4 regions of the Hafnia paralvei genome follow, and region 3 is predicted to be linked to each of the others. Evidence: predicted binding sites of a transcription regulator. Region 3 holds the regulator's gene; each other region holds the start of a gene.
What was found. Region 3 encodes PurR, which represses purine synthesis genes. Its sites were predicted from a motif close to CANGCAAACGTTTGCNTG; they were not measured.
Positions count from the first base shown of each region.

Region 1 (8,177 bases), 2.2 Mb from region 3:
GGGTTGCTCGGACACATCTGAGGTGGCAGTGATATCACCAATGGTTTCCAGTGAGGTAACCATAAAGACCAACATCAGGGGAATCAACAGATTCCAATCAATGCCCAATCCATAATACAGCGGTGTTGGCACCATCAGCAGCGAAGTGGTTTTTTCCATATTGCCAGTGTCTGGCAGCATACCTGTCGCCCACGCCAGTGCGTAGCCCACGGCCATTGCAATCACCAGCGAAGAAACGCGCAGATAAGGATTTCGTTGGCGGTTAAGCAAAATAATGACAACCAGTACGGAACCTGCCAGCATCAAGTTACTCGGCGCCCCGAAGGTGTGATCGTTCATCGCCCCGTATCCACCACCGATGGAAACTAGCCCTACCTGAATTAACGATAGACCAATGATCATCACGACCACACCGGAAACCAGCGGCGTGATGATGCGGCGTGCCAAATGCAGGAAGCGAGACAGAATGATTTCGGTGCAGGACGCTAACATTAGCGTACCAAACAGCGTTGCCATCATGGTTGGAATATCGGCACCACCATTTTTTAAAGCCATGCCTCCCATAATCAGCGGGCTAACAAAGTTAAAGCTGGTGCCCTGAATCGATAGTAGACCTGAACCAACAGGTCCCCAGGTTTTAATTTGCAGAATGGATGCTAAACCCGATGCAAACAGAGACATGCTGATAATGTGCTGAGTATCTTGTGCTGGTAATCCTAAAGCCTGACAAATCAGTAAGGCGGGAGTAATAACGGCGACAAACATTGCCAGCAGATGTTGGCACGCAGCAAAAAGGGTTTGTGGAAGAGGTGGACGATCTTCGAGACGATAAATTAGCTCACTTTTGACAGGCGCTGTGGTGGTAGCAGGCTTCGCCGTTGAAGAGTGAACTTGGTCGAACTCAGTGGATGGCGTGGTCATAATCCATATTCCGGAAGCAACAATGCACGCATTTTAATGATAGCGGTCACAAAAGCAATCGGTTGCGTGTAAAGTTACCTAAAAATAGGGACACTTTTACATCGCATTTTTTGCTAAAGAAACTTGCCCTAACGTTAGGTTTTGCTTTCTAATTAATCGCTTATCATTTTTTTATAACGGTGAGAAAACTATAACTATTTGAAATTAAAATAATTATTACATGGAGTGATCAAATGATTCATCTGGACGTTTACGGTACGCTTGTCGCGGCGACCCTGGTGCTACTTCTTGGGCGCCAAATGGTACAGAAAATCCCCTTCTTAACGAAATATACTATCCCAGAACCTGTTGCCGGTGGTTTGCTGGTCGCTCTGGGGTTTCTCTTGTTAAAACAGACCATGGGCTTTGAGGTCAGTTTTGACATGTCGCTTAAAGACCCTTTAATGCTGGCATTCTTTGCCACGATTGGTCTTAACGCTAATCTGGCGAGTCTCAGAAAAGGTGGCAAGGCGCTTAGTATTTTCATTTTTGTCGTTGTGGGATTGCTACTGGTACAAAACGCGATTGGTATCGGTATGGCTAAAATGTTGGGGCTCGACCCGTTGATGGGACTATTAGCTGGGTCAATCACGCTATCCGGCGGTCATGGTACCGGTGCGGCATGGAGTAAGGTCTTCAGTGAGCGCTACGGATTTGAAAATGCGACAGAAGTAGCGATGGCCTGTGCGACTTTCGGATTGGTTCTGGGGGGATTAATTGGCGGTCCAGTGGCCCGCTATTTGGTTAAACACTCTTCAACGCCGAACGGCACGCCTGATGATACTGAGGTTCCAACAGCGTTTGAGAAGCCATACAGTGGCCGCATGATCACTTCGCTGGTATTAATTGAAACGCTGGCAATGATCGCCATTTGCTTAACCGCTGGTCATTTTATTGCCGACTTCCTGCGGGGCACCTCGTTTGAGCTTCCAACGTTTGTATGTGTGCTGTTTGTCGGGGTGGTGTTGAGCAACACCATGCATGCGATTGGTTTCTATCGCGTGTTTGAACGTGCGGTATCGGTGTTGGGGAACGTGAGTCTATCTCTGTTCTTGGCGATGGCGCTGATGAGTTTGAAGCTATGGGAACTGGCCTCACTGGCGTTGCCTATGCTGGCAATTTTGCTAGCGCAGACGCTGGTTATGGCGCTGTACGCGATTTTTGTCACTTACCGCGTTATGGGCAAAAATTACGATGCGGCGGTATTGGCTGCAGGGCATTGTGGTTTTGGATTAGGCGCAACACCAACTGCTATTGCCAATATGCAGGCAATTACCGATCGCTTTGGTCCCTCGCATTTGGCCTTCTTGGTGGTGCCGATGGTGGGAGCATTCTTTATCGATATCGTTAACGCGATAGTGATTAAGCTATACCTAATGCTGCCGGTGTTTCCTGCGGTGATGGGGTAATTTAGGTTTATCCCTCTATCTTCTCTCATGGCGGAGAAATAGAGGGATGCCTCTTTAAGCGTTGGTGTAGCGGCTACGCTCTGGCAACCAGCGCTCAATCAGCGCCTGCGCATGTTTGGGATAGTTTTGATGTATATGGCGTGCGATACGCTGTACTTCTGGGATCAATGCTTGGTCGCGTAGCAAATCTGCGACTTTGAATTCCGCGCTACCAGTCTGCTTAGTACCGAGTAGTTCACCAGGCCCGCGTATTTCCAAATCTCTCTGAGCAATCACAAAACCATCGTTGCTATCGCGCAGTACCTGTAAACGCTTTTGTGCCGTTTGGCTAAGCGGTGTTTTATATAGGAGTACGCAGTGAGAGGCTACCGCACCACGGCCTACACGACCGCGCAACTGATGCAACTGAGCCAAGCCTAAGCGCTCAGGGTTTTCGATGATCATTAGGCTCGCGTTAGGCACGTCCACGCCGACTTCTATAACCGTAGTGGCAACAAGAAGCTGAGTTTCGCCAGCCTTGAATGCACGCATCACTTCTTGTTTTTCTGCTGCCTTCATGCGGCCATGAACCAGCGCGACTTTGATTTCGGGCAGTAGCAGTTTGAGTTCTTCTGCTGTGGCTTCTGCCGCTTGAGCTTCTAACATCTCTGACTCTTCAATCAGAGTGCATACCCAATATGCCTGTCGCCCTTCTTTAAGGCAGGCATTTTTGACGCGCTCAATGATGTCAGTGCGACGTGAGTCTGGAATAGCCACGGTAGTTACCGGCGTTCTTCCCGGTGGAAGTTCATCAATGACAGACGTATCAAGATCGGCATAGGCAGTCATCGCCAACGTTCGTGGAATGGGCGTGGCGGTCATAATCAATTGATGTGGATGGAACCCTTGCTCCTCGCCTTTCTCCCACAGAGCAAGGCGCTGATGCACGCCAAATCGATGCTGTTCGTCAATGATAACCAATGCAAGACCAGAGAACTGAACCTGATCTTGAAAAATTGCATGGGTACCGACGATCATATCGACTTCGCCGCTGGCGATCGCCTCCATCTGAGTTTGACGTGCTTTGCCTTTTTGCTTGCCCGCAAGCCAACCCACTTTTAGCCCCAAAGGCTCGAACCACTGGCGGAAGTTATTGGCATGTTGTTCGGCAAGCAGTTCGGTAGGCGCCATGAGCGCAACCTGTTTCCCATGAGCAATCGTACGCAGCGCAGCGAGTGCGGCCACTAAGGTTTTACCTGAGCCAACATCGCCCTGAACTAAACGCATCATCGGTACTGGTTTTGCCATATCCGCTTCGATATCAGCCACCACACGTTCTTGCGCTCCGGTTGGTTTGAACGGCAAGGATGCGAGCATCAGGTTTTTGAGGCGGTCATCCGCTGAGAGCGATAGCGCTTTATGGCTTTGTGCTCCTGCCCGCACGGCCAGCATGCTGAGGTTGTGAGCCAGTAGTTCTTCTAAAATTAAGCGACGCTGTGCCGGATGTTTACCATGCTCGAGATCGGCCAGTTGCATATCTGGAGGTGGGCGATGCAGCATTCGCAGTGCGTCTGGTAGGCTCATTAGCCCGCGGCGTAGCTCATCTGGCAAGAGTTCGGCAATAGGAACGGTGTCAAGTAAGGATAATGCCTGATCGGTAAGCTTGCGCAGCGTGGCTTGGCGGATACCTTCAGTGGTGGGATAAACAGGCGTAAGTGCTTCTTGCAACTCAACGTTTTCTGTTTCACCTTGAATTTTGTATTCGGGGTGTATGATTTCCGCACCCAGATTTCCGCGTTTTATTTCACCGTAGGCCAAGACATGTTTGCCTGGTGACAGGCTATTCTTCATTGCCGCATTAAAGTTGAAGAAGCGCATGGTCAGCATTCCGGTACCGTCGCTAATCTGGCTGGTCATCATCCGGCGACGGCCAAAGCTGATATCGGTGCGGAGTACTTCCCCTTCTACCGTAGCAAAGAGGCCAGGCAGAAGGTCGTTAATGGCATACAGGCGAGTACGATCTTCATAGCGTAAAGGCAAATGAAGCAGAAGATCTTGGATATTCTCGAGACCGATTTTGGCGAGTTTACCTGCTTGGCTGGCACCAACGCCGGCTAAAGAGGTTAACGCAATCGCATCCAGCAAGCGGCCTTTCATCGTTAGCCTTTGGTTGCTTGCATGGCGTCCCACCATGCTTGAGGAGCATCTATTTGCCCTTCGTCATCGATACGCGGACGCGGCAGTTTTTTACGCTTGGCAACGTTCGCCAATACAGGGTAGCCCCCCTCCCACAGCAAACGTTGTTGATCTTCGTCGCTTAAAGGGCTGTGCTCACGCTGGTACATGCCCGCGTTTTGGCGTTGACGCTGAGCTTCATACAGGATTAACGCCGAAGCGACGGAAACATTCAGTGATTGCACCATCCCGATCATCGGAATGATGATGTCCTGATCTGCCAAAGCGAGCGCTTCAGCCGTAATGCCGTATTTTTCCTGTCCCATCAGAATGCAGGTTGGGCGAGTGTAGTCTATTTCGCGAAAATCAACGGCGGTGCTTGAGAGATTGGTTGCCAGAATCTGCATCCCTTCCGCTTTGAGCGTTGATACGGCAGAAGAGATATCTGGATGCGTTTTGACTGATACCCAGCTGTTGCTGCCTGCAGCGGTAGATACCATAGTGCGCATGGTTTTACCCGGCCACACGGCATGAACCTGATGAACACCCACGGCGTCAGCGGTGCGGATTACGGCAGAAACGTTATGCGGTTTGTGCACTTGCTCCATGCATACGGTCAGGTCCGGCTGTCGAGTGGCAAGCATCTGACAAATCCGCGCATAGCGTTGAGGAGTCATAGAATTAGTTTCGGTTGCGGTTAACTTTAATCACATCCGGCATGATACGAATTTTACGCATGATATTCGCCAGATGGACGCGATCGCGGGTGGTCAGGCGGATGAAAGCGCTGTAAACCCGGCCATCTTTCTCTTCGGTATTCATGCTTTGAATATTTGATGCAGTGGCATTGATTGCAGCCGTCAGATTCGCTAGCGCGCCCTGATGGTTAAACATATCCACTTTAATTTCAGCAATGAACTCTTGCTCAATATCCTTATCCCATTCAACGGCCATAAACTTCTCAGGCTCTTTCTGGTAACCGCGAATGTTGCGACAGGATTCGTGATGAATGACCAAGCCTTTGCCTGGGCTCACGTGAGCAATAATCGGATCTCCTGGGATAGGGCGGCAGCATTTGGCGAAGGTCAGCAATACACCGTCGGCGCCTTTTATTGGCAGCTTACGACCTGTGCTGGTACCGGTTTGCTGCGGATCGCCAAGCAGGTTTTTCGCCACGACCACACTCATGGCATTTCCTAAGCCAACTTCGGCTAGTAGGTCATCCATCGAGTGTAGTTTCATGCGATCCAGTTCACGCTGGATATTTTCTGGTGGCAGATCAGACAATTTGCGTCCGTTGCCAAGAGCATGATTAAGCAGACGACGACCAAGGCTAACAGAGTCATCGCGCTTGAGGTTTTTCAACATCTGGCGAATTTTAGCGCGTGCTTTTGAGCTAACGACAAAATTCAGCCATGCCGCATTTGGGCGAGCCCCCGGAGCGGTGATGATCTCGACATTTTGCCCACTGTGCAACGCCTGAGACAGCGGATATGGCTGTCTATCAACACGAGCACCCACACAGGCATGTCCAATATCGGTGTGGACTGCGTAGGCAAAATCGACCGGTGTAGCCCCCGCCGGCAGTTCGACGATGCGACCTTCCGGCGTGAACACATAGATTTCGTCTGGGAACAGATCGGATTTAACGCTCTCGATAAATTCGAATGAACTCCCAGCGCTTTGCTGTAGCTCAAGTAGGCTTTGCATCCAGCGTTGGGCGCGAATTTGCGCGGTGGTGCTAGATTCGCCTTCTTTATACGCCCAGTGAGCGGCGACCCCCATCTCTGCCATCTGGTCCATGTCTTCTGTGCGGATCTGCACTTCAACGGGAACACCGTGCGGGCCAATCAGCGAGGTATGTAGCGATTGGTATCCGTTGGCTTTAGGGATGGCGATATAGTCTTTAACGCGACCTGGACGCGGCTTATACAAGCTGTGCGCCTGACCTAAAACGCGGTAGCAGGTATCGACATCCTTGACGATGACGCGGAAAGCATAAATGTCCATGATGGAGTGAAAACGCTGCTCTTTCAGATGCATTTTGCGGTAGATCGAGTACAGATGTTTTTCTCGACCGTTAACGTGACACTCGATTCCCGCTTCGGTAAGACGACCTTCAATTTCGGAAAGGATCTTCTGAATCATCTCTTTACGGTTACCACGAGCGGCTTTGACCACCTCTTTGATAACGCGATAGCGGTTTGGATAAAGAGCTTCAAAACCCAGTTCTTCCAACTCAGTTTTTAGGTGATGGATACCTAAACGATGCGCCAGAGGGCTATAGATTTCGAGAGTTTCACGAGCAATGCGGCGACGTTTATCTGGGCGCAAAGAACCCAGCGTGCGCATGTTATGAGTGCGGTCGGCGAGTTTAATCAAGATCACGCGGATGTCCTGCACCATCGCCATGATCATCTTACGGAAGTTTTCTGCCTGAGCTTCTTTCTTGTCACGGAATTTCAGCTTATCCAGCTTTGATACACCCTCAACCAGTTCGGCAACGCTTTTGCCAAACAACTGTTCCATATCTTGGTAGGTTGCGGGAGTGTCCTCAATGACGTCGTGCAGTAACGCCGCCATTAAGGTTTCATAGTCGAGGCGCATTTCTGCAAGAATGCAGGCTACCGCGACCGGGTGAGTAATGTAAGGCTCACCGCTGGAGCGTGTCTGTCCCTCGTGCGCATCGCGCGCGACGAGGTATGCCTGTTTAAGGCGCTTGATCTGCTCTTCTGGCAGGTATTTTTGAATCAGCAGATTCAGGCTTTCAAACAGATACAAAGGCAGCTCTTCGTGTTAATTAACGACGGCCTTCAGCAATCGCGGTAACCGCTTGGATCTCTGCGGCTTCCTGCTCTTGCTGCTCTTGGCGCTCACGGACATCGAGGATCTGGTTATTGATCAAACCTTCTTCGATTTCGCGCAGAGCGATAACGGTGTACTTATCGTTTTCTTCTGGTACTAACGGATCTTTGCCGCCAGACTGCATTTGGCGTGCCCGACGAGCAGCGACCAACACCAGGTCAAAACGGTTACCAATTTTCTCTACAGCGTCTTGAACAGTTACGCGTGCCATAAATGTGCTACTCCACAGGTGAAGAAATGACTGGGCATGATACTGAAAGAGTCTTCAGTCTGCCAACAATTTGGTTATTAACGCGTCATGTCGCATTTTCTGGCGACCTAAACGCAGGCGTTCAGCGCGGATAATGGTTTTGAGATCGGATAACGCTAAATCAAAATCATCATTCACGATGAGGTAATCATATTCGGCATAGTGCGTCATCTCGGCAACGGCTTGCGCCATTCGCTTTGCAATGACTTCATCGCTGTCCTGACCACGACCGCGCAAACGGCGATCTAATTCATCTTTCGATGGTGGCAGAATAAAAATGCTGCGTGACTGCGGCATTTTTTTACGAATCTGTTGTGCGCCCTGCCAGTCGATATCAAGAAAGACATCCACGCCGGTCGACAAAATTTGCTCAATCGCTTTACGCGATGTGCCGTAATAGTTGCCAAACACTTCCGCATATTCGAGGAAGGCATCTTCCTCAATCATCTGGCGGAATTCGTCATGAGAGACGAAGTAGTAATGCTCAGCGTGATTTTCACCGGGACGTTTGGCACGAGTGGTGTGCGAAATCGAAACCT
Region 1 covers NZ_CP083737.1:34,976-43,152, forward strand. The annotation lists gene K9N75_RS00170 (nucleobase:cation symporter-2 family protein) at 1-921, opposite strand, end outside; gene gltS (sodium/glutamate symporter) at 1,155-2,369, shown strand; gene recG (ATP-dependent DNA helicase RecG) at 2,424-4,505, opposite strand; gene trmH (tRNA (guanosine(18)-2'-O)-methyltransferase TrmH) at 4,508-5,200, opposite strand; gene spoT (bifunctional GTP diphosphokinase/guanosine-3',5'-bis pyrophosphate 3'-pyrophosphohydrolase) at 5,205-7,304, opposite strand; gene rpoZ (DNA-directed RNA polymerase subunit omega) at 7,324-7,599, opposite strand; gene gmk (guanylate kinase) at 7,654-8,177, opposite strand, start outside.
Region 1: a site for PurR is predicted at 973-990, ahead of K9N75_RS00170 (nucleobase:cation symporter-2 family protein). Genes of this name have one in related genera too.

Region 2 (8,177 bases), 1.3 Mb from region 3:
GGCGGCACGTTCTACGCTGGCGCTATCGTCTAGATCCAGTTCGATGCCTTCCATGCCCAGATCGCGCATCACCTCGACGTCCTGTGGCTTACGGCAAGCGGCTAACACACGATACCCTCGGTTGCGGAGATCCTGTGCCGCTGTGAGTCCGATTCCACTGGAACAGCCGGTGATAAGGATAGCTTTTTGCATAACTTTACCTATGTAAACCTTTTGACTCGGCATTAAAGATGCTTAATTAAAACATTACTGATGGGTATTCGTCAGCAATGGGCGGAGCTGTTCGCTCATCCACTGCGCAATAAACGCCTGTGCATCGCCGTTGGGATGTAATCCATCCTGCTGCATCCATTCAGGTTTTAGCGCGACTTGCTCCATATAAAATGGAATTAAGGGGATTTGATACCGTTTTGCCAACTGTGGATACATTGCCGCGAAGGTTTCGGTATAGCGGCGTCCATAGTTCGGTGGTAGCCGAATTTGCATTAGCAAAGGTTGAGTTTTGGCTTGCTGAAGCTGAGTGATGATTTTATCTAAATTGGCTTCAATATCGGCGGGTGCGAAACCGCGTAACCCATCATTCGCACCGAGCTCAATCAGCACCCAGCGCGGCTGGTGCTGTTTCAAGAGTGCCGGCAGGCGAGCTAAACCTTGCTCGGCAGTATCGCCGCTGATACTGGCGTTAACGACCGTAATTGGCGGCGTGAGTTTTTGCCACTGTTGTGCCATACGCGCAGCCCATGAATCAGCAACAGATAACTGATAGCCTGCGCTGAGGCTATCACCTAATATCAGCAATGTATCTGCGGCCATCGCCCGCCCACACAACAGGCTGAATAGAAGAAGGAAAGGGATATGCCAACGGAAAATGTTCTTGAAGTTCATCATTTAGCCAAACAGGTCGGTCAGGGTGAGAGTCAGTTATCCATCCTTACCGGAGTTGAGCTGGTTGTCAAACCGGCGCAGACATTAGCGCTTATTGGTGAGTCCGGATCGGGTAAATCAACGCTGTTAGGTATTTTAGCTGGCTTAGATGACGGAACCTCGGGAGAGGTTTCTCTGTTGGGGCAGCGTTTAGATCTGATGGATGAAGAAAAACGCGCAGCGCTGCGGGCGAAGGACGTCGGATTTGTATTCCAATCATTTATGTTAGTGCCAACGTTAACCGCACTGGAAAACGTGCAGTTGCCTGCGTTGTTGCGTGGTGACAGCGAGCGTCAAAGCCGCCAACAGGCGGTGCAACTTTTAGAACAGTTGGGATTAGGCAAGCGTTTGAATCACCTACCCGCGCAGCTTTCTGGCGGTGAGCAGCAGCGAGTGGCGCTGGCTCGTGCATTCAGCGGACGACCTAAAGTGCTGTTTGCTGATGAGCCAACCGGCAATCTCGATCGTCATACCGGTGACCGCATTGCAGAGTTACTGTTCTCACTCAACACCGATTTTGATACCACCCTGATTCTGGTCACGCATGACCCGCAATTAGCGGCGCGCTGTCAGCGCAGAATGCGTTTGGTGGAAGGTGTTTTGCAGGAGGAAGCATGATTCTGCGTTGGTTTTGGCGTGAATGGAAATCGCCTTCGTTGCTGATTGTCTGGATGGCACTAACGCTGGCTGTAGCCTGTGTTTTGGCATTAGGCAGCATCAGCGATCGCATGGAACGGGGACTGAGCCAGCAGAGCCGTGATTTTCTGGCGGGTGACAAAGTGCTGCGCAGCGCGCACCCAGCTAATGAAGATTGGCTAACTCAGGCGAAATCGGATGGACTAACGGTCAGTCGCCAACTGTCATTTACGACAATGACGTTTGCAGGAGATAGACCGCAGTTAGCGGATGTTAAGGCCACGGATACGCTGTATCCACTTTATGGTGAGTTGATTACGCGCCCAGCCGGATTGCGGCCAGAACCGGGGGAAGTGCTGGTGGCCTCCCGCTTGCAGGCGCTGTTAAATCTCAAAATCGGTGATGATCTGGACGTGGGGGATACTACCCTGAAAGTGGCGGGTGTTGTCGTGCAGGAGCCGGATAACGGTTTTAATCCGTTTCAAACTGCGCCAAGGATCTTGATCAATCTAGCTGACGTTGAGAAAACTGGGGCTATACAACCGGGCAGTCGTTTGAGTTATCGCTACATGTTTGCTGGCCCTGCCGATGCGATACAGCGTTTTACTCAGTATTTGACACCGCAGTTGAAAGCCGATCAGAAGCTGTTCGGGCTGGAGGAGTCTGGCGGAACATTAGGCAAATCGTTACAGCGTTCGCAGCAGTTCCTTTTACTGTCTGCGCTGCTGACTTTATTACTCGCAGTAGCGGCGGTGACGGTGGCAATGAATCACTATTGCCGCAGCCGCTATGAACTGGTGGCGATCCTAAAAACATTGGGAGCCGGACGCAAAACGTTGCTACGTTTGATTGCAGGGCAATGGCTAGCGTTGCTGCTGGTTTCTGGGGGCGCCGGGAGTGTGCTGGGATTATTATTTGAAAGCCTGCTCATTCGCCTGCTTGCGCCAGTGTTACCTGCGGAGCTTCCCGCGGCTAGCGGTTGGCCTTGGGTTTGGGCGCTAGGTGGCATGGCGCTGATTTCATTGATTGTCGGGCTAAGACCCTACCGTCAACTGATGGCAACTCAGCCTTTACGCGTGTTGCGTAGCGATGCATTTCGTGTGGTGTGGCCGCTGCGCTATTACCTGCCGATTACCGCGTTGATATTAGTGGCGGGGTTAGTTGCTCTGGTTGGATTAAGCACCCTGCTGTGGTCGTTGTTGCTGGGAATGTTGGCGTTAGCCCTGTTGCTAAGCGTGGTCGGCTGGGGGGGATTAATACTGCTACGTCGTCTGACATTGACAAATCTGGCGCTGCGGCTGGCGGTAAACCGGCTATTGCGCCAGCCAGCGGCAACTATCAGCCAATTGGCGGCATTTTCGCTGTCGTTTATGTTATTGGCTCTGCTGCTGGTACTGCGTGGCGATCTGCTCGATCGTTGGCAACAACAGCTGCCGCCGGATAGCCCAAATTATTTCTTACTGAATATGACGGAACAGCAGGTTCCACAGGTGAGGACGTTCCTTGGTCAGCATCAAGTGGAGGCTCGGACGTTTTATCCGGTGGTGCGGGTACGGCTGACGGAAATTAATGGTCAGCAGGCGACGAAGCTGATTGCGGAAGATGCGCCGGGCGGCGAAGCCGTCAATCGTGAGCTCAATCTGACATGGCAAGCTGATTTGCCTGAACATAATCCATTAACGGCGGGATATTGGCCTCCTAACGTTGGAGAGGTATCGATAGAGCAGGGGATTGCAGAGCGCCTTGGTTTAGGTCTAGGTGATGAGGTGAGCTTCAGCGGTGATACCCAGAGCTTCAGTGCGAAAATAACCAGTTTGCGTAAAGTGGATTGGGAAAGCCTGCGGCCGAACTTTTATTTTATCTTCCCTCCGCATGCGCTAGATAACCAACCTCAAACATGGTTGACCAGCTTTCGCTATACCGGTGATGAACGCCTGCTGACTCAGTTGAATCGTCAATTCCCTACGTTGAGTTTGTTGGATATTGGTGCGATTTTGCAGCAAGCAGGGCAGGTATTGCAGCAGGTGAGTCGTGCATTAGAGGTGATGGTGATTTTGGTGATTATCTGCGGTGTATTGTTGCTGATGGCGCAGGTTCAGGTCGGCATGCAGCAGCGGCGTCAGGAGCTAACGGTTTATCGCACGCTCGGTGCTGGTATGCGCTTATTACGCCGCACATTATGGAGTGAGTTTGCATTACTCGGGTTAGTTTCCGGTATTGCGGCGGCGGCGGGGGCTGAAGCCGCGCTTTGGCTGTTACAGCGGCAGGTATTTGATTTTCCATGGGAACCAAACTATTTAATGTGGTTCTTGGTTCCAATCAGTGGCGCGATCTTGCTTTCTCTGTGCGGAGGTTTTTTAGGTTCGCGCTTGTTAAAGCGTTAATTAAATACTCATCGTGACGAGCATGCCTTCTCGGGTGCTCATTTTTATTATAGAAATTTACTTCATGTACTTAATTAATATTGTTTAATGAATGAGTTTAGGTGTTTAATTGATTTATTGAATGTTATTATTGATTATATTCTAAATAATTGCATGTCATCTAATTCAGTCGTACTATAATTTTAAGGAATTGCACGTGAAGATATGGATGCGTTTGCTGATTTATTAAAGGGATATTATGTATGGATAGGGTTGGCATAGAAAATGAGTCTGTAAAAATAAATCGGTTTACAATTTTTTCATTTGCGATTTTAACCGCTCTTTTCATTTTTTTCCGACAATACGGCTATTTGCGAATGCCTGCTTTAGAGGCTCTATTTCCAGTATCAACCTCGGTCATTCTGGTTCTGCATGGGTTGCTGGCGTTGTTCATGCTGATGAAGTTTAACTTTGAGCGAAATCACTTATATCTGGTAGTTCTGGCATTTGTTTATGGTGTTTCATCTATCTATCTGGTTAGTAAACTTCTCAGTTATCCAGGTGTTGTTTTTACTGAAGGTGGGCTTGGAACGAATGCCAATGATATGGCTATCTATTTCATATTCCGTAGCGCGACGATGGCAATATTGATTCTATTTTCATTATTGGTTTATCGCCTTCGTCATAAATCCTTTATTAATATTTATTTAGTCGTTGGTTGCTGTTTATTTTTAACCTCGCTTTCATTTTTGTTAGCTTACTTTGTTTCAAGTCACAGTGAAGTATTAGCATTATCCATCGTAGATGAAAAACATCTTACCTATGATAACTTTTGGAGCAGTGCTATAGGGTTATACTTGGTTGTTTTATGGGGTGTTACGTCCTCTTCGGTGATTTTTTTTGCGGGTGCTAGAAGTGGGTTTTGGGCGAGTTTAAGCCTGAGCTGTATTGCTTTTCTTGGTAGTACGTTGTTGCTTAGCGGCAGCAACTATTTAGCTTCTTTAGCTTGGTACGGCGCTCATCTGTTTGAGGTGCTCGCGACTTTTATTGTTATGCTGGCGTTTCTGTTCGATATATTTAAGCTATACCAAAAAGCACGCCGCGATTATCAAATCTCTTACAATAATTCTATTCGAGATCCCATGACTCGGTTATACAACCGCAGCTATTACTACGATGTGTTAATTCAGCGGATGAAGACGGTTTCAGAGCAAGAACCGATAACGTTACTGGTTGCTGATATCGATCACTTTAAACGGGTAAATGACGTCTACGGCCATGTGACCGGTGACAGAGTGATCCAATATGTTGCTAAAACATTAGAATACTCAATTCGTAAAACCGATATTGCTGCGCGTATTGGTGGGGAGGAATTCTCTATCATGTTGAATGGTATTGGGCGGGCAGATGCTGTGCTTTTAGCTGATAGGATCCGAATGAGTATTAGCGACCACATGAATTCGCCATTTGCTCAAGATGTCCCAGATAAAGTCACGATAAGCATTGGCGTCTATACCGTGACAGATAATGCACTTGGCGCTGAACAATGTGTCGCATATGCTGATGCGGCAATGTATCAGGCTAAACAGGAAGGGCGAGATCGCGTGGTGTTATATTCCGCTAGAGCTTCTGAGCTCATGGGGGATAAAAATAAGGGGACGCTAGAGCCTGCCCATGTTTGATCATTTTATTACTGGCAAAATGCGGAGCGCTAAGGCTCCGCTTTTTTGTGCCTAGAATGCTAATTTCTCCTGTGCCCAAACTAGCCCGCTTTGATATTCGCTAGGGAGATGGGACGAGATTGCTTGTAATGTTTCCGCAAGAAGCACGGGATCGCGATCGTTAAGGTTAAGGTGCCCAACTTTACGCCCCGCGCGTACCTCTTTGTCGTACCAGTGGAGGTGGATGAGTGGCCATGCTAACCAGTCATAGTTCAGTTCGGTGCCGATCAGATTAATCATGACTGACGGTGTACTGACCACGGGAGTCGGTAGCGGTAAGTCGAGAATGGCACGCAGATGCAGCTCAAACTGGCTGATTGATGCGCCATTTTGTGTCCAATGCCCACTGTTATGCACTCGCGGAGCCAGTTCGTTAATCAACAGGCTATCATCGACAATGAAACATTCCATGGCCATGACGCCGACGTAATTAAGCGCGTTCATGATCGCGCTGAGCATCAGCTCTGCTTGCTGCTGCAACTGTGGATTAGGCTGTGGCAATGCAACGCTGGTACGTAAGATACCCTCTTCATGCAGGTTATGTGTCAGAGGATAAAATACGCAGCGACCATCGCGAGCGCGAGCGCCAACCAGAGAAACCTCTCCAGAGAAGTTGATGCCTTGCTCGACGATGCATTCGCCGTAGGCATCGGCAGGTAGCTGTGCTTCATCGCCGGGACGAATGCGCCACTGTCCTCGCCCGTCATAGCCACCGGTACGACGTTTCACTATGGCAAACTGACCGATATTGCTGAATATGGTCGGCCATTCACCGGCGCTGGACAACAACTGCCACGGCGCCGTCGCGAGTGTTAACTCGTCAAGCAGCTGCTTTTGCGTTAAACGGTCGGCCAAACGCGGGAAAATATCGCGGTTCACAAAACCGTTATGGCGAGCTAATTCACGCGTTAATGGCGTTTCAGGCCAACGCTCTATTTCTGCGGTAATGACGCCTTGCTGCCAAGGAACCGCTTCAGGATCAACATCTAGACCCACCGGGAAAACGGTGATACCCAGCGGCTCACCGGCCTGACGTAGCATTCGTCCAAGCTGTCCATTACCTAAGACGCAAACGGGTTTCATGCTTCCTCCCGTGGGTCAGGATGAGCCAGTACTTCGTCGGTTTGTGCCTGACGCCATGCCGCCATGCGGCGCGCTAGCATAGGATCATGCAGCGCTAGAATTTGTGCGGCCAGTAAACCGGCATTTGCCGCACCGGCTTTGCCAATCGCTAGTGTGCCCACCGGAATTCCACGCGGCATCTGTACGATGGAATAGAGACTGTCTACGCCGCTTAGCGCTGCGCTTTGTACCGGAACACCAAGCACGGGAACCAACGTCTTAGCGGCAAGCATGCCCGGTAGATGAGCCGCACCACCGGCACCGGCGATAATCACATCGAAACCTTGTTCGGATGCCTGCTCGGCAAAGCTAAATAGCTTATCGGGAGTACGGTGCGCGGAAACCACCTCCACATGGAACTTAACATCAAGCTGGGTCAAAACTTCGGCGGCAAACTGCATGGTGGCCCAATCGCTTTTGGAACCCATAACGATGGCAATTTTTGCCCCTGACGGGTTAGCCGGAACAACGTTGGCTGGCATTGATGGCAAGCTCCTGTTTAACTTACTGACTTTGGCAACTCAGTACTCACTGAGCAGGTAAAGAGGTGCGAAGTATATCACGTGTTTTGGGTGACGAAAACGGTTGCGTCAGCGTGGCGATGGGAACAATTTTGATAGCCGAGTGAGGTTTCATTCCCTCTCTCATTCGATATAAGACTGATTTATACTGTATGGGCTGGTAATATACCGCCACATAGTCCAGACCTTAAAAAGTCTGCGGTCAATAAGCATTCGGCCGGTATGAACCGTTGCTCGCTTTCATCAGTTCACACTTCATCAGAGTAAAAAGAAACATGTCTGTCAAAATTTTGGCCTCTTCAATTACGAGCCTAGACACATTTAGCCGCGATCCGGAGACGGCGTTAAAATCTGGCGATCGCGGGGTGATCACCGTGCTTGATAACAACATGCCGATTTTTTACGCTGTTACGCCGGAAAGAATGGCCGAGCTGTTAGCCTTTGAAGAGGCTGCTAGCCGGGCCAACTCAGACGTCGTTTTGGAGGAGTGTCTATTCAGTGATGAAGCAGTGGCTCCCACGGCAGCCAATATTCCAACACCATTGGGTAAATTTGTGATGTATCCCGGCTGGCAGCCAGATACGGATTTTTTGCGTATGGCGGCTATGTGGGGCTGTATCCTTACCGCTCCTGTCACGCCCACTGAGTTAGCATCCTTTGTGGCTTATTGGCAGGCGGAAGGGAAAGCCTTCCACCATGTGCAATGGCAGCAAAAACTGGCGCGCAGCATACAGCAAAATCGCATGAGTAACGGTGGCCAGCCAAAACGCGATATCAATGACATAGGCGAACAAGACTATTCCATCCCTAAAGGTTTTAGAGGTTAATGATGAAAGATGCCGCTAGCATGAACCTGATGCAGAGATTGAAAAAAATGATGCCTGCTCATG
Region 2 covers NZ_CP083737.1:1,238,788-1,246,964, forward strand. The annotation lists gene K9N75_RS05640 (SDR family oxidoreductase) at 1-192, opposite strand, end outside; gene tesA (multifunctional acyl-CoA thioesterase I/protease I/lysophospholipase L1) at 247-885, opposite strand; gene ybbA (putative ABC transporter ATP-binding protein YbbA) at 856-1,542, shown strand; gene ybbP (putative ABC transporter permease subunit YbbP) at 1,539-3,944, shown strand; gene K9N75_RS05660 (sensor domain-containing diguanylate cyclase) at 4,187-5,605, shown strand; gene purK (5-(carboxyamino)imidazole ribonucleotide synthase) at 5,657-6,727, opposite strand; gene purE (5-(carboxyamino)imidazole ribonucleotide mutase) at 6,724-7,248, opposite strand; gene dnaT (primosomal protein DnaT) at 7,563-8,114, shown strand; gene dnaC (replicative helicase loader DnaC) at 8,135-8,177, shown strand, end outside.
Region 2: a site for PurR is predicted at 7,341-7,358, ahead of purE (5-(carboxyamino)imidazole ribonucleotide mutase). Genes of this name have one in related genera too.

Region 3 (8,177 bases):
ACTAGCAGGCTGGCAAGGAAACAGACGCCAAGCTGTAAGGTATTTTGCAGCGCGGCGGCTTTACCACTGTTTTCAGGAAATGGCGTTAGCGCATTCGCGACCACGATAGGATAAATAGCCCCGTTCGCCATCGCCATGATGCAGAAAGGGACAAGAATGGCGAACAGTCCTGGTGTACTAAACATCGCCATCACAAACATCGCAATCATGCACAGGCTATAAACAATCAGCAGTACAGGCAGCATCAGATTTCCACCGATGCGGCTAAGCAGCGCACGGCAGCCATAGCCACCGATTAAGAAAGCAATCGTCTGTGGCACATAGCTCAAACCAATATCGTTAGGACCATAGCCCATATCACCGAGAATGAACGGTGAACCGGTTAGCCAAGCAAAGAAACCCGCAGAGCAGGCAGCAAAAATCATTACGTTGCCAGAGAAGATATTTGAGCGCATCAACTGGAAGAAACTAATTTTTTTCTGCGTTTTATCTTCTGTTGGTTTACGGCGCGTATCTTTCAGCATCAACGTAGGGATCAGTAGGAGCAGTGAAATCCCGAACAATACGGCGAAAATGGCCTGCCACTCTAAATGATTTAGTAGCCATGCACCGAGTAATGGCGCTAAGGCTGGCGACAGTGCGACCAGCGGCATGATGGTGGCAAATACGCGGTTGGCGATGCCTTTGCTGTAACGGTCGATTACCAGCGCTTGCCAGGTCACCGCGGCAGAACATACACCGATAGCCTGTACGAAACGCAGAATCAGAAGCTCGACAGTTGTGTCTACCCAGATCATTCCCAAGCAGCCAAGGCTGAACAATGTCAGCCCCATCAGCAGGACGGGCTTACGACCAATACGGTCAGACAGAGGGCCCCAAACGAGCTGGGCAAAGGCAAAACCGGCTAAGAAAATACTTAAACTAGCGCTAATTGCGCCCGCAGACGCACCCAGATCCTGCTGCATGGCACCAAAAGCAGGAAGATACATATCGGTGGCCAGATATCCCAACATGCTCAAGCCGGCCAGATAGAACATAAAAAATGAGGAAGTTCGCATTATTTTGACTCGTTATATATTTGTTGCAGAGTGAAAGTGTGACGTGGGGAGTTTAGCGATCTCACTAATTACTTGTGAAACGCTAATATTTGCTATCATGAGTGAAAATTTTTGAAAGCAAGAAAGGTGAGGTAGCGCACATGTGGTCTGAATACTCATTAGAGGTTGTAGACGCGGTTGCTAGAACGGGGAGTTTCAGCGCCGCAGCACAAGAGCTGCACCGTGTGCCGTCTGCCGTGAGTTACACAGTACGTCAGTTGGAAACATGGTTAGCCGTTTCGCTGTTTGAACGACGCCATCGTGATGTGGAGTTAACCGAAGCAGGCGCATTTTTTGTAGAAGAAGCGCGTACTATTATCAAAAAAATGAATTCCACCCGTCGCCAGTGTCAGCAAGTCGCAAACGGCTGGCGTGGACAGCTAAATATCGCCGTCGATCGCATCGTTAACCCGCGTAGGAGTCGGCAGTTGGTCGTGGATTTTTATCGTCACTTTCCTGATATGGAATTAATGATCCATCCAGAAGTGTTTAACGGTGTGTGGGATGCCTTAGTTGCCGGACGGGTTGATGTGGCTATTGGCGCAACGCGTGCGGTGCCGGCCGGAGGACGTTTTTCATTTCGCGATATGGGTTTTTTGCATTGGCATTGCCTAGTCAGCCCAGAGCATCCGTTGGCGATGCTCGAAGGCGAACTGACGGATGATAAAATTCGTCCATTCCCTGCGCTGTGCATTGAGGATACGTCAATCAATCTGCCTAAGCGCGACACATGGCTACTTGATAACCAGCGCCGTTTAGTGGTGCCAGACTGGCAGTCTGCCTGCGATTGTCTGGAAAGCGGTCTTTGCGTGGGGCTGATGCCGGCTCATATGGCAGAGCCATTGGTCAGTGCGGGGAAATTACATATTTTGCAGTTGGCGCAGCCGTTTCCTGATAGCGCCTGCTGCGTCACCTGGGAGGATCATACTCGCTCACCGGCAATTGACTGGTTACTGGATTATCTGGGAGATACCGAAACCATGAATCAGGAATGGCTGAGCCCAGAGTAAACTACAGGCAAATCATTTGCCCATTTTCTGGCGCATCGTCTTCATCGTGTGTGACTAAAAGGGCGGCGATATTGGCCTGTTTTAACTCATCAAAGACCCAGCGACGAAAATGTTGGCGCAGTGTTTTATCGAGCTTAGAAAAAGGCTCGTCTAGCGCAACGACCGCAGGGCTAGATAATAGGGTGCGAAGCAGGCTGATTCTGGCGCGTTGCCCGCCGGAGAGTTCATTTGGAAAGCGGCGGGAAAACTCACTCATCTCAATCTTTGCTAAGGCTTGAGTCACCTGTGAGTGGCGTTCTGTCCGAGCAACATCATCAGGCAACGCGAATAACAGATTTTGCTCTACGTTGAGATGAGGAAATAATAAGTCATCTTGAAATAGCAGACCGACTTTGCGTTGATGGGCTGGAAGGTGTGTCACATCTTGCCCATTAATTTTCACTTTTCCTCGTCGTGAAATCGGAGCATGTGCATGTCCTGCAAGCGCTAACAGCAAGCTTGATTTTCCACACCCGCTCGGCCCCATTAGCGTAAGCGTTTCTCCGCCGGCCACACTCACGTTGAGTTCAGGCGTTAGCGGCACATCATGTAAATAGACTTGAAACTGTTCGAGAGTCAACGTGCTCATTGCTGCTTACTCCTTGAGAATGTGACGGGGATAAACAGTGCTAACCCGTAGCCGAGCAGTGGCAGAAAGGTTTGCCACAGAGCTGCAACGGCGGCCATGCGGCGATCGATTCCGCTGGCGTAGGCCACCGTTTCGGTCGCTAAAGTAGGGAAACGACCAGCCCCGAACCCCAGAGTCGGCAGATAAAGGCCGATACTGACAGCAAAGCCTAGGGCGACGGATATCGCCAGCGGTTTACTCAATAGTGGAATTTTAATATGCCAGAAGCACGACCACGGGGTTTTCCCTAGTGATTGGGCCGTATAAAGGAGTCTACGATCAAAAGCCTGCCATGTGCCGCTCAGACTGAGGAAGTAGTAAGGCGTAATAAACAGCGCATGGGCGAAAATCACGCTGGGCAGCAGGCCAATCACGTCGAACCAAGCCGCTAAATGTTGTAAACCAAAAATCAGACTGATTTGCGGTAGCAAAAGAGGTGTGAGTAGCAGCCATAATCCCGTGATTTTATGGCGTAAGAATTGCCATTCAAGAAAGCCTACACAGAGAATCAGACTACAGAGATTGGCGATGCCAGCGATGAGCAGGCTATTGATGATGGGGGTACCGAGTTGGCTTAGGCTGCTGAGCCAATAATCGAATGTCCATTGCAGTGGTAAGGCAGCAGGGAACGGCCATCGCCAAGCAATCGACCAGATAAACAAAACGCTATACGAACCCAGCGTCAGCAGTATGCCAACGATCCATAGAGGCCGTAGCGTCATATGACGTTTATAGCGTCTTTGACCGTGCGCGTTGCGGCAATAGCGCAGCCAGGCCCTTTCAATCATCAGCCAGAGGACAAAACTAAAAAGCGTGATCCCAAGCAGGAGCAACGTTCCGCTGGTCGCCAATACTTGATGCGTCAGTGCCGGATCGGTCATCCATTGCCAAATCTGTAGGGATAGCGTTGTGGGCTGCTGTGGTCCAAGTAAAATAGCGATATCCACCACGGATAAGCCAAATGCCAACACGCAGAAGACGGGCAACCGCAGGCCGCGCAGAATCTGTGGCACTAACAACAGCCACCAGACGCGAGTTGAAGGATAGCCTAGCGCCACACCTGACTGTATTTGTCGTCGAACATCAATACGTCCGGCGATATTCAGCGCCATTAAAAACAGGAAAGGCGTTTCTTTCACCGCTAATAGCAACGTCAATGAAAGTGCATAAGGATCGTTGATTATCAGCCAATCAGGTGGGCGAGAGTATCCGGTAAGCGTGGGGGAAATGACCCTTAGCAACCAGCCCGATGGGGACAACAGCAGGATCAATCCGGTCGCTAAAGCAATGTGCGGTATAGCGAGAATAGCAGTGGAGATAACCCGCGCGATATGACTATTCTGTCTGAGAATGACCTGCCCACATAACGCCAGAGCTAGCCATAGTGATATTAGCGTGGCGGCAAAACCACTGAATATGCTCAGCGTGATGGATTGCAATATACCTGGCCATTGTAGCAACAGGTGCCACGACGCAAGAAAATGGCTAAGGGAAAAAGTATCTGAAAGGGGTTGAAGCATAACCAGTAGCGCCGCCGCAATCGGCAGCGCACCAGCAAGTATCAGCACAAGAGGGAACAGCGCGAGACAGGAGCAGCCGTTCTTCATCGCTTAGCGGCGATAGTCCAGATAAGGGCCATCGGCTACTGAACGACGCTCTACCAATTTAGGGTGCACTTCGATAGTCTGAGAATCTTCGCGTTTGCTCACGATACGATCAAGCAGCATATCAAAGGCCATCGCACCTAGACGCTCTTTCGGCTGATGAATAGTGGTTAATGCCGGAGTGAAGTAACGTGCGTTACGTACGTTATCATACCCGATCACCGAAATATCTTGTGGGACGCGCAACCCCATTTCATCTGCGGCGCAGATGGCGCCCATGGCCATGATGTCTCCACCCACAAAAACGGCTGTCGGTCGATGCTTTTGCGAGAGGATTTGGTGCATAGCTTTGTATCCAGACTCGGGTTCAAAGTCACCTTCAACCATCCACTCATCGCGCGTTGGGATATTGGCCTCTTGTAGCGCTTTCAGGAAGCCCCGCAGGCGTCCACCGCCGGTATTGCGCGACAGCTGTCCGGTAATGGCACCAATGTCACGATGGCCGCGTTCAATCAAATAACGGCCCGCTAAATAGCCCCCTTCGAAGGCGTTATCTTGAATCGCATCGGTAAAGTCGCTGCGCTGCGTTCCCCAATCCATAACGACCATCGGAATATTGCGGTAGTCTTCTAGCGTCTGTAGTAGGTTCTCTGGATACTCAGAGCACATCACCAGCAGGCCATCAACACGCTTTTGTGCCAACATGGCGAGATAGGCTTTTTGCTTTTCTGGATTGTTATGCGAATTGCACAGAATTAGGGTATAGCCTTGGCTGTAGCAGGCGTTCTCTACGGCTTCGATGACCTCAGCAAAATAGGGCGCTTCACTGGAGGTGGCCAGTAAACCGATCGATTTAGTGTGGTTAACTTTCAGGCTACGGGCGACGGCACTGGGAGAATAGTGCAGCTCTTTAATTGCCTCCCATACCGCGGCTTTGGTCTCTTCGGCGACAAAGCGCGTTTTATTAATGACATGAGACACAGTCGTGGTGGAAACGCCCGCGCGTTTTGCCACATCTTTAATCGTTGCCATGAAACAGATGACTCCTAAGCTTATGTAATCAAAACATAGCTATTGTGTTAATCGTTTGCTTACGTACATCTAAAATTACACCGAATGAAAGCACATAAAATAAATGAATATGCAGAGACTTCGAGTGCCAGCCTATTCTTTTTCGTTATGAAAGCTGATACGTAGCAGTAAACCGTAAATTTTGGCCTATAAAATGCAAAAGGGGAAGTCAAAATTAGGGGATAAGAGAAAGAATAATAGAATGATTTTCTGCGTGTGATCTCATTTGATGTATGTAAAAATGATTTCACACACTTTCTGCAAGTGTTTATGTATAATAAAAATTGATCTGATAACGAAATGCGGGAGATGAGCACATGGAAACCGATCTGAAATATTCCCTAATGACGACGGTTGCTGCTTTGGCAGTTATTGTTATCTTTAGCTTTGTAGCAGCGCTGCACTGATTTAAAGACGTGTTGGAATCTTTAGTTATTAACATGACTAAAACAAAAGGCGGTCAATCGACCGCCTTTCTTATATACGTACGTTAAAAACTTATGCCAAGTTTTTAGCGACGAATTCCCAGTTTACCAGAGCCCAGAAGTTCTCCAGATATTTAGGACGCGCATTGCGGTAATCGATGTAGTAAGCGTGTTCCCAAACGTCCACGGTCAGCAGTGGTTTGTCGCCGCTGGTCAATGGGGTTGCTGCGTTTGAGGTATTAACGATAGCTAAAGAACCGTCCGCTTTTTTAACCAGCCACGTCCAGCCAGAACCAAAGTTACCCACGGCAGATTTAGTCAGTTCTTCTTTGAAGGCTTCGAAAGAACCAAAGGCTTTGTTAATGGCGTCTGCTACTGCGCCAGTAGGTGCGTTGCCGCCTTTTGGAGACAGGCAGTGCCAGTAGAAGGTATGGTTCCAAACCTGAGCGGCGTTGTTAAAGATACCGCCAGTAGAGGTCTTGATGATCTCTTCCAGTGATTTACCTTCAAACTCGGTGCCTTTGATCAGGTTGTTTAGGTTTACCACGTAGGTGTTGTGATGCTTACCGTAATGGTATTCCAGAGTTTCTGCGGAGATGTGCGGCTCGAGTGCGTTTTTTTCGTATGGTAATGTAGGTAATTCAAAAGACATTGCTCTCTCCTATTATTGATCTATTTTGCGATGAAACAGTTACACGCAAGTGTTTTATGTTTCACGCATCACACTAACGTTAACGTCAGTGTGCGGGTTTTTAAATTTGAAACGATCTTGTTGTGCTCTTGTTATGGGGATCGATTTTAGCAAGTTTTGAGTCTAATAACAGGCTAAATTTTGCTTTTTGGTTATCAATTGATGAATTGTCCATCAGTAACACTGCGAGACATCAAGGTACTAAGGAAGGATATTGAGAAAGGAGAGGGGAAATTACAGGGATTATCCGTTATATGAATAAATCCCTGTTGCTTGGCATATCTAACGAATTGTTTTGGGCGTCATGACACGGCGAGCACCCACATAGTGACCCTGCCAATAATCGTTATCCAGATAGCTGATACGAATTTGTTCACCAGTGCGCGGTGACTGGATGAATTTACCTTCACCCATATAGACACCCACATGATCGGCAGCGCCACGGTTGTTAATGCGGAAGAAGACTAAATCGCCTTTTTGTAACTCAGTTTTCTTCACCGGAGCTGCATCGCGCAGATGATACATCTCGTTAGCTGTGCGTGGGATTTTGATACTCAGCAAATCTTGATAGGCATAGTAGACTAAACCGCTGCAATCGAACCCGGTGCTAGGTGATGAGCCTCCCCAGCGGTAGGGTTTGCCAACCTGATTCATCAGCTTGTTCATCGCGGTCTGTTTAGCATTCTGGTAGCGCTTTTTATGCTGTGGACTCAAACGGATTGGCTTGCCATCAACGATCTCAACATTATTCTGATTTAGCGCGAGCTTAGCCAATTCATTTTTGCTGTTTAGTTTGCCGCGTTGACGACCATAGCTCTTTTTATTGCTGACATGCGCAAGCGTTGCGGTTCTGGCGCTTGCCTTTTTCTCAGCAGATTTTTTATTTGGCTTAGATAGAGAGGCTAATACCGCTTTATCAATTTTCTTGCTGTTGGCTTTATTACGAGCAACTTCACGATTGCGGGCAAATTTGCTGGCTAAAGCGCTATTCTGCGAGGCCGACTCTTTTTTAGCGTTTTGTTTTTTACTCGCGACTGTTTTATCGCTGCTCTTTTTGTTTTTAGCGGTAGAAGTCGTTGGCGTTTTTTCTTTTTTGCTAGCCGCAGGCTTTCGCTTTTTACGATCGGCGGCTTCGCTACTGGTCGTGTGCGACTTTCGCTGATCGGCAACGACTTTATGCCCCGGAGAGGCATTGGCGGCATTAGCAAATAGCTGAGTAAACAGCAGAACAAAGAGTGCGATATATAGACGCATTGGTAGGTTCCAGGCTTTGTCCCAAGAAAAAAACATGGCAAACAGTATTAAATAAACAACAGGAACAGAACAGCATTCATTTCCGCTATTTATATTCTCTTTGTGACTAAATGTTACAAGAGTTAAATCGGATGCTGTTTTGAACAAATTCTGCTGTAAATCTAAACACGAACCAAACGGATATAGCATAGCACGTTTTTAGATTAAACTGAGCTTAAGCGATAAGGGATCGAAACACCTCAGAAATACCCCTATAAAAGATGGCGTTTTTTTCTAAGAGCGTCGCTGCGTACAATCCAGTACAATAATTTGATATGCACTTGCATGCTGTCTGCATAACACTGGTTAGAGGAAGTAA
Region 3 covers NZ_CP083737.1:2,525,673-2,533,849, reverse strand. The annotation lists gene punC (purine nucleoside transporter PunC) at 1-1,058, opposite strand, end outside; gene punR (DNA-binding transcriptional activator PunR) at 1,199-2,107, shown strand; gene K9N75_RS12000 (ATP-binding cassette domain-containing protein) at 2,109-2,735, opposite strand; gene K9N75_RS11995 (ABC transporter permease) at 2,732-4,381, opposite strand; gene purR (HTH-type transcriptional repressor PurR) at 4,385-5,410, opposite strand; gene cydH (cytochrome bd-I oxidase subunit CydH) at 5,767-5,856, shown strand; gene sodB (superoxide dismutase [Fe]) at 5,948-6,526, opposite strand; gene K9N75_RS11975 (C40 family peptidase) at 6,848-7,819, opposite strand.

Region 4 (8,177 bases), 910 kb from region 3:
TAGCGCGACAACCACGACATCGCTAGGTGGACTGTTTAAGTCCAGCCAGAACACGCGTCAGGAATTTTTGCGTGCGGTACGTCATCACGGGTAAATGAATCCGTGACCCGAAGTGATACAGCGCCGGCCATGTGCCGGCGTTTTTGTCTGAGATGAACACTCTTTATAGGGATCGCCGCTATGTTGCAGCGTTTGCAAGCCTCTGAGCCCGATGCGGTGGTGAAACCTACGCAGCTTAAATCGCGTATTGGCACGCTAGATTTTGCGCGTGGGTTGGCGATTCTTTTTATTCTTTTGATGAATATCACCGGCTTTGGTTTACCGAAGGCCGCTTATCTCAACCCAGCCTATAACGGATTACCTGACGGTGCAGACACCTTAACGTGGGGCATATTGCACATTTTTGTGCAGGGCAAATTTTTAGCTATGTTTGCGTTTCTGTTCGGCGCGGGGCTACAGCTGCTGATGCCGAAAGGAAAACAATGGCTGCGAGCTCGTTTATCTTGGCTGGTTTTGTTTGGCTTAGTTCATGCCATTTTCTTTTGGGATGGCGATATTTTGCTTGCTTACGGGCTCATTGGTTTAATCAGTTGGCGCATGATCCGTGATGCGGGTTCCACATTGCAGTTGTTGCGTACGGGTTTGGTGTTGTATGCCATAGGGCTAGGATTATTGCTGTTGCTTGGGCTAGTTGCCGGACCTGAGCCGAGCTCATTTTGGCTGCCCGGCTACGCGGCGATTCAATATGAAGAGATTTGGAAAGTTCACGGCGGATGGGAAGCTTGGCGTAATCGCAGTGACTTGCTTAGCGCAAACCTAATGGCGTTAGCGGTGCAATATGGTTGGCAGCTTGCCGGTCTGATGTTAACGGGCGCAGCATTGATGCGCAGTGGTTGGTTGAGCGGTAATTTCAGTCAGCGGCATTATCGCCGCATGGCATTGTGGTCACTGCTGGTGGGGTTATGTATTCAAATCCCCACAACGCTGGCGCAGTGGCTTAATGATTGGGAATATCATGTTAGTGGCTATTTGCTTCAGGTCCCCAGTGAACTTGCGGCGCCACTGATGATGATAGGCTATGTATCGCTGATTTATGGATTTTGGCCGCAACTCTCTCGTTTGAAAATGGCCTATGCTCTGCGTCAGGTCGGACGTATGGCACTGAGTAACTATCTGCTACAAACCTTGTTGTGTACCACATTGTTTTATCACCTTGGGATGTTCAATCAGTGGTCGAGAAGTACATTGCTCTGGGTGGTGCCTGCAGTATGGCTAATTAATATTCTGTTCTCGCTATTCTGGCTAAGTCATTTCAAACAAGGGCCGGTTGAATGGCTGTGGCGCAAGCTTACCGTGCTGGGCTCACGCTCTGTTCAGCAAAATAACCTTTAGAGATACCTCAAAAAGCGTGGCACACAGGAAAGGTTAATGAAATGTATGAAAACGTTTTCTTTCCTGTGACATATTTCACGCAGCGATGATGAAAAACTGAGTAGCATAGCGCTGTCACACTATGTGCGTGCTTTCGACTCAGGGATCTCTATGAACGCTATTCTTCGTCCTGCACCATTCTGTTTTGCTTTTCTCTTTTCTCTTTTCCGCAACGAGCGTCAGGCATGATTACTATTCGTGACGTTGCGCGGCTGGCCGGAGTATCGGTCGCGACGGTTTCGCGTGTCTTGAATAATACGGCCATCACGACGGCTGAAACCAAAGCGGTTGTGCAGAGTGCGGTGGCCGAGTTGGGCTATCGGCCGAATGCCAATGCTCAGGCGTTAGCAACCCAGAGCAGCGATATGCTCGGTGTTGTGGTGATGGATGTCTCTGATCCGTTTTTTGGCGCGTTAGTCAAAGGTGTGGATGAGGTCGCGCAGCGCGAGCGTAAAAACTTGCTGATTGCTAACAGCTATCACGATGCTGACAAAGAGCGTAAGGCCATAGAAATGCTGATCCGCCAACGGTGCAATGCATTGATTGTCCACGCGAAAATGTTGTCTGATGAAGAGCTCGTGGCCTTTATGCATCAGGTGCCGGGTATGGTGCTGATTAATCGGATTGTGCCAGGCTATGAGCACCGCTGTGTAGGGCTCAACAATCAGGCCGGTGGACAAATGGCGACTCAACTGTTGCTGGATAAAGGCCATCGTCGCATCGGTTTTTTAGGTTCTAATCATGATATTGAAGATCAAAGAATGCGGAAGAAGGGCTATGAAATAGCTCTACATTCCGCGGGAATTGAGGGTAGCAAAGCGTGGTATGCCTATGCTTCGCCCGATTTACAGGGCGGAGAAGCGGCGATGGTTGAGTTGTTGGGGCGCAACCAGCAGCTCAGCGCGGTTTTTGCCTATAACGACGCTATGGCCGCTGGCGCATTGGCGGTGCTGAAAGAAAACGGCATCTCCATCCCCGAGCAGTTCTCTATCATCGGATTTGATGATATTCCTATCGCGCGTTACACCAGCCCCAAATTGACTACGATACGCTATCCTATTGTTTCTATGGCAACTTTGGCAACTGAGCTGGCGCTGAAATCCGTGCACCAAACGCCACTTTCCCCTGAAGGGCACTGTTTTATGCCGACGCTGGTACAACGTTGGAGCGTGGGTTCTCGATAATTGTGGCATAGCTCACTTTGTCAGCAGATTGCACCATGTAACCGTTTTCAATCTGTGAGTTCATTCACAGATAATTAACATAATCGTGTCTATTCTTGTGGCGTTTTCACTGTCACAGAGACCTGCCATACGTGTAAACCGCCCTAATGCTCTAGGTTTTTCGGGCGTCAAACCTAGTGCGTGAGGATTATTCTAAATGTAAAAAATATGTTTTGTTTTTAGGTTCGCGTGGGGATCTGTTTTATTGCCGCAGCGACAGTGGAACCGAAAAAGAAATGATAAAGAAGCGATAACCCAAAGGGCGTCTGAAAAATCGGACATCCGTGCTGAATTACCCTACATCCAATCGGAGCTTCACATGAATAAGAAGACGTTTACCTTAGCAACTTTGGCGGCCAGCATGATGTTTGGCGTCGCGGCACAGGCAGCAACCACCAATCTTGGTGTGACGATCTATAAGTATGACGACAACTTTATGTCCGTGGTACGTAAGGCGCTGGAAAACGATGCTAAGGCCGATCCTAGCGTTAAATTGCTGATGAATGACTCACAAAATGATCAGTCAAAACAAAACGATCAGGTTGACGTCTTGATGGCTCGCGGCGTGAAGGGGCTTGCGATTAACCTTGTTGACCCAGCCGCTGCACCAACGATTATTGATAAAGCTCGAGCCAACGATGTTCCGGTCGTTTTCTTCAACAAAGAACCTTCTCGCAAGGCATTGGATAGCTACGATAAAGCTTACTACGTTGGGACTGACTCCAAAGAGTCCGGCATCATTCAGGGTGAGCTGATTGCTAAACATTGGAAGGCCAATCCAAACTGGGATTTGAATAAAGACGGTGAAATCCAATTCGTATTGCTCAAAGGTGAACCGGGTCATCCAGATGCCGAAGCACGTACCACTTACGTGGTGAAAAGCCTTAACGACAAAGGTATTAAAACTCAACAGCTGCAGCTAGATACGGCGATGTGGGATACGGCACAAGCCAAAGATAAAATGGACGCATGGTTATCGGGTCCAAACGCAAACAAAATTGAAGTGGTTATCGCCAATAACGATGCGATGGCAATGGGCGCGGTTGAAGCTCTGAAAGCGCATAACAAAACCAATATTCCGGTATTTGGCGTGGATGCGTTGCCAGAAGCGCTGGCGCTGGTTAAGTCAGGTGCCATGGCGGGGACCGTATTGAACGATGCGAATAACCAGGCTAAAGCGACCTTTGATTTGACCAAAAATCTGGCTGAAGGAAAACCGGCAGGCGAAGGCACTCACTGGAAAATCGACAATAAAATTGTTCGCGTTCCGTATGTCGGTGTCGATCAGGATAATCTGGCCCAGTTTATTAAGAAATAATCGTCGACCAAGCATTTATAACAATAACCTACTAGTCCGATATTAACGGATGGTTCGTACAACGGCAGGGTTTATTTCGACCCTGCCGTTGTTTAACTGCCTAATTGAGTTGGGCTGAGAATTCGTGTTTATTCAGGTGGGCGTTATGCCAGAGAACTCTTTTACAGATAGCTCGTTGACGAAAGCCCCTGTTTCCGAACAAATAACATCGGCGCCAGATCATCACGATGCAACTTATTTGCTGGAAATGGATAATATCAATAAGTCATTCCCCGGCGTAAAAGCGCTGGATAATGTCAATCTTCGTGTGCGACCACACTCTATTCACGCCTTGATGGGTGAGAATGGGGCAGGGAAATCCACGCTGTTAAAATGTTTGTTTGGTATTTACCAGAAGGATTCCGGAAGTATTATTTTTCAGGGAAAAGAGATTAATTTTAAGAGTGCTAAAGAAGCATTGGAACACGGTGTTTCTATGGTGCATCAAGAACTTAATTTAGTGCTTCAGCGTAGCGTCATGGATAACATGTGGCTCGGACGTTATCCCATGAAAGGTATCTTTGTCGATCAGGACAAAATGTATCACGATACTAAAGCGATATTCGACGAACTGGAAATTGATATCGATCCGCGTGAGAAAGTCGCTGGCTTGTCTGTATCTCAAATGCAGATGATCGAGATTGCCAAGGCATTTTCTTACAACGCTAAAATAGTCATTATGGATGAGCCTACGTCCTCTTTGACTGAAAAAGAAGTCAATCATCTGTTCACGATTATTCGTAAGCTAAAAGATCGTGGCTGCGGAATTGTGTATATCTCCCATAAAATGGAAGAAATATTTAAGCTGTGCGATGAGATTACCATTCTGCGCGATGGACAATGGATTGCTACCCAAACATTGGATGGCATGAATATGGACCAAATTATCTCAATGATGGTTGGCCGCTCGCTGACCCAGCGTTTCCCCGATCGTGTTAATACGCCGGGGCCGGTAATCCTTGAGGTGAGAGAGTTAACGTCGCTACGTCAGCCTTCTATCCGCGATGTTTCCTTTGATTTACATGAAGGTGAAATATTAGGCATTGCTGGGCTGGTGGGCGCAAAACGCACCGATATTGTTGAGACACTGTTTGGTATTCGAGAAAAGGTCAAAGGTACGATCCGCCTGCGTGGTAAAGCGATTAATAACCATAGCGCGAACGAAGCTATCAACCATGGTTTTGCATTGGTCACCGAAGAACGTCGTTCAACGGGCATTTATGCCTATTTGGATATAGGCTTTAACTCGCTGATTTCTAATATTCGGAAATACAAAAATAAGGTTGGCCTGCTGGATAATCGCCGTATGAAAAGTGATACCCAATGGGTTATCGATTCTATGCGGGTGAAAACACCGGGTCATCACACTTCAATAGGGTCACTGTCTGGGGGAAATCAGCAAAAAGTAATTATTGGCCGCTGGTTGCTTACTCAGCCTGAGATCCTGATGCTGGATGAACCAACGCGTGGCATCGACGTTGGGGCAAAATTTGAAATTTACCAACTGATGACCGAGCTGGCGAAAAAAGGTAAGGGCATCATTATTATTTCATCTGAAATGCCTGAATTATTAGGAATAACCGATCGCATATTAGTGATGAGCAATGGTCAGGTTGCCGGTATCGTTGATACAAAAAGAACCTCTCAGAATGAAATTCTGCGTCTGGCCTCTTTGCATCTGTAATGCAGCTTCTGTCGTATTTTAAGGGTTCCGAATATGAGCGTATTGAATAAAAAAAGCCTGTTTACTTATTTCAAAGAAGGCGGGATTTACGTTGTTTTGTTGGTGCTATTGGCCATTATTATTTTTCAGGATCCAACGTTTTTAAGCCTCATGAACCTGAGTAACATTCTTACTCAGTCTTCCGTGCGCATCATTATCGCACTAGGCGTTGCAGGGCTGATTGTGACCCAAGGGACAGACTTGTCCGCTGGTCGTCAGGTCGGATTGACGGCAGTTATCGCTGCGACGCTGTTACAGTCGATGGATAACGTTAATAAGGTATTTCCAAATATTGATACTGTGCCGATTCCGGTCGTGATTCTGATCGTGTGCGCCGTCGGTGCGGTGATTGGTTTGGTTAACGGTTTAATCATTGCTTATCTCAACGTGACGCCATTTATTACGACGTTGGGCACCATGATTATTGTATACGGCATAAACTCGCTGTATTACGACTACGTGGGAGCTTCTCCGGTAGCAGGATTTGCGCCTAACTTCTCTAATTTTGCGCAGGGGTTTCTACGCTTCGGTGATTTCAAACTTTCGTATATTACGTTCTATGCACTGATTGCCGTCGTATTTGTCTGGATCTTGTGGAATAAAACCCGCTTCGGTAAAAACATTTTTGCTATCGGGGGGAATCCAGAAGCCGCAAAAGTATCTGGCGTGAATGTGCCGCTAAATCTGATTATGGTTTATGCCTTGTCAGGTGTCTTTTACGCGTTTGGTGGGATGCTTGAAGCAGGGCGTATCGGGAGTGCTACAAATAACCTAGGCTTTATGTATGAGCTTGATGCTATCGCTGCCTGCGTGGTGGGCGGCGTATCGTTTAGCGGCGGTGTTGGTACGGTTATCGGCGTTGTGACGGGGGTTATCATCTTTACCGTTATCAACTACGGCTTAACCTATATCGGTGTGAATCCGTACTGGCAATACATTATCAAAGGCGCAATTATTATTTTCGCCGTAGCGCTTGATTCCCTCAAGTACGCGAAGAAGAAATAGTCTATCTGTAGTAAAAAGCCGGGCGAAAGTTTAATGCCGGTCACTTAAGCATGGTTTTAGGGCTAGTACACCGATGGGGTCGTAGCAGCTTTAGCTGCCGACAACGTTGCCGAGAGCAAAGTTGAACAACGCTTCAGCGTTGCCTCCTAGGGGGAACACATGGATGTGTTCTATAACCGCCCCGCGGTGTGCTAGCCTCGTGTATCTCTTATTACGATCAACGTTCGGCAGTGAGTTTCAGTCTCGTAGCCAAGTGAAGGGCAGTTAATCTTTGTCACTTTTCTCTCAAAACTTACTCCACCGGTTTATCGGCGTTTTTTTCTTTTTGCAGCACCTGTTCAAGCTCCTGTAGCTGTTCTGGCGATACCGCCGGATAGCTTTGGGCGTCGGCCGGAACTTTATGCACCGCAGGGATTGGGATCATGGGGCCAAGAAAGCGTGGTTCACGTTTCAGAATATACAAATCGGTTAAAGCACCGAGTCTGGCACCAATTTCCCTGATCCTTATCATCATCATGTTTTTGGGCGAGGGGACGGCCAGACACTGTGCCTGAATGCCCATATGAAGCGCGATAAACAGGGCGCGTTCGCAGTGGAAGCGCTGTGTAATAATGGTGAAATCGTTGGTATCGAAAACTTTTCGCGTGCGGACAATCGAGTCCAGCGTTCTGAATCCGGCATAATCTAACACGATATCCCCGCTGGGAACGCCAGCTGTGATCAGGTCACGGCGCATGGTAACGGGTTCGTTGTAGCTTTCCAGCGCGTTATCGCCGCTCAGCAATAAGTAGTTCACTTTATTACTGTTGTAGGCGTTTAGCGCCCCTTGAATGCGGTAGCGATAGTACTGGTTGATAGTGCCGGTACTGACATACTTTGCAGTGCCCAAGACCACACCCACTTGACGATGCGGTAAATCTTGAACTTCTTCATAAATATAGGGTGCAGTTTTCCAACTAATCCAACGATCCAGACCAATAGCAGTCACCGCCAATAGTATCGCGACGGTTAAAATACCGTATATCAGTCGTCTCCACATGATGATGCCTGCTGCGTCCGTTGTCGTTGTTAAATACGAGGCTACTTTACCCGCCAAGACGACGCAAGCAATCTGAAGAGGATTTTCCTAGCTTGATGATTTTTTGAACGGAATGGTACAAACGCAGCAATTATGCTGCGCTTGTACCCACTTCGTTGGCGATCTTTTACGCGAAAGGTTAGAACGATGTGCGTTTATAGATGCGGTATTGCGGTTGCCAGAAATTGCTTTCAATGGCTTGCAGCAAGGCTTCATCTGATGTCAGAACCGCAACGCCTTGAAGCTGTGCTTCTTTAGCAACTTGGAAAGCAATGGAGCGGGAAACTTGCTGGATATCTTTGATATCCGGCAGCAGCGCGCCTTTGCCTTCCAGAGCTAGAGGAGAGCAATCAGCCAAGG
Region 4 covers NZ_CP083737.1:1,615,345-1,623,521, forward strand. The annotation lists gene folE (GTP cyclohydrolase I FolE) at 1-94, shown strand, start outside; gene yeiB (DUF418 domain-containing protein YeiB) at 181-1,392, shown strand; gene galS (HTH-type transcriptional regulator GalS) at 1,617-2,615, shown strand; gene mglB (galactose/glucose ABC transporter substrate-binding protein MglB) at 2,974-3,972, shown strand; gene mglA (galactose/methyl galactoside ABC transporter ATP-binding protein MglA) at 4,220-5,695, shown strand; gene mglC (galactose/methyl galactoside ABC transporter permease MglC) at 5,729-6,739, shown strand; gene sanA (outer membrane permeability protein SanA) at 7,032-7,778, opposite strand; gene K9N75_RS07660 (NAD-dependent malic enzyme) at 7,957-8,177, opposite strand, start outside.
Region 4: a site for PurR is predicted at 1,437-1,454, ahead of galS (HTH-type transcriptional regulator GalS). Genes of this name have one in related genera too.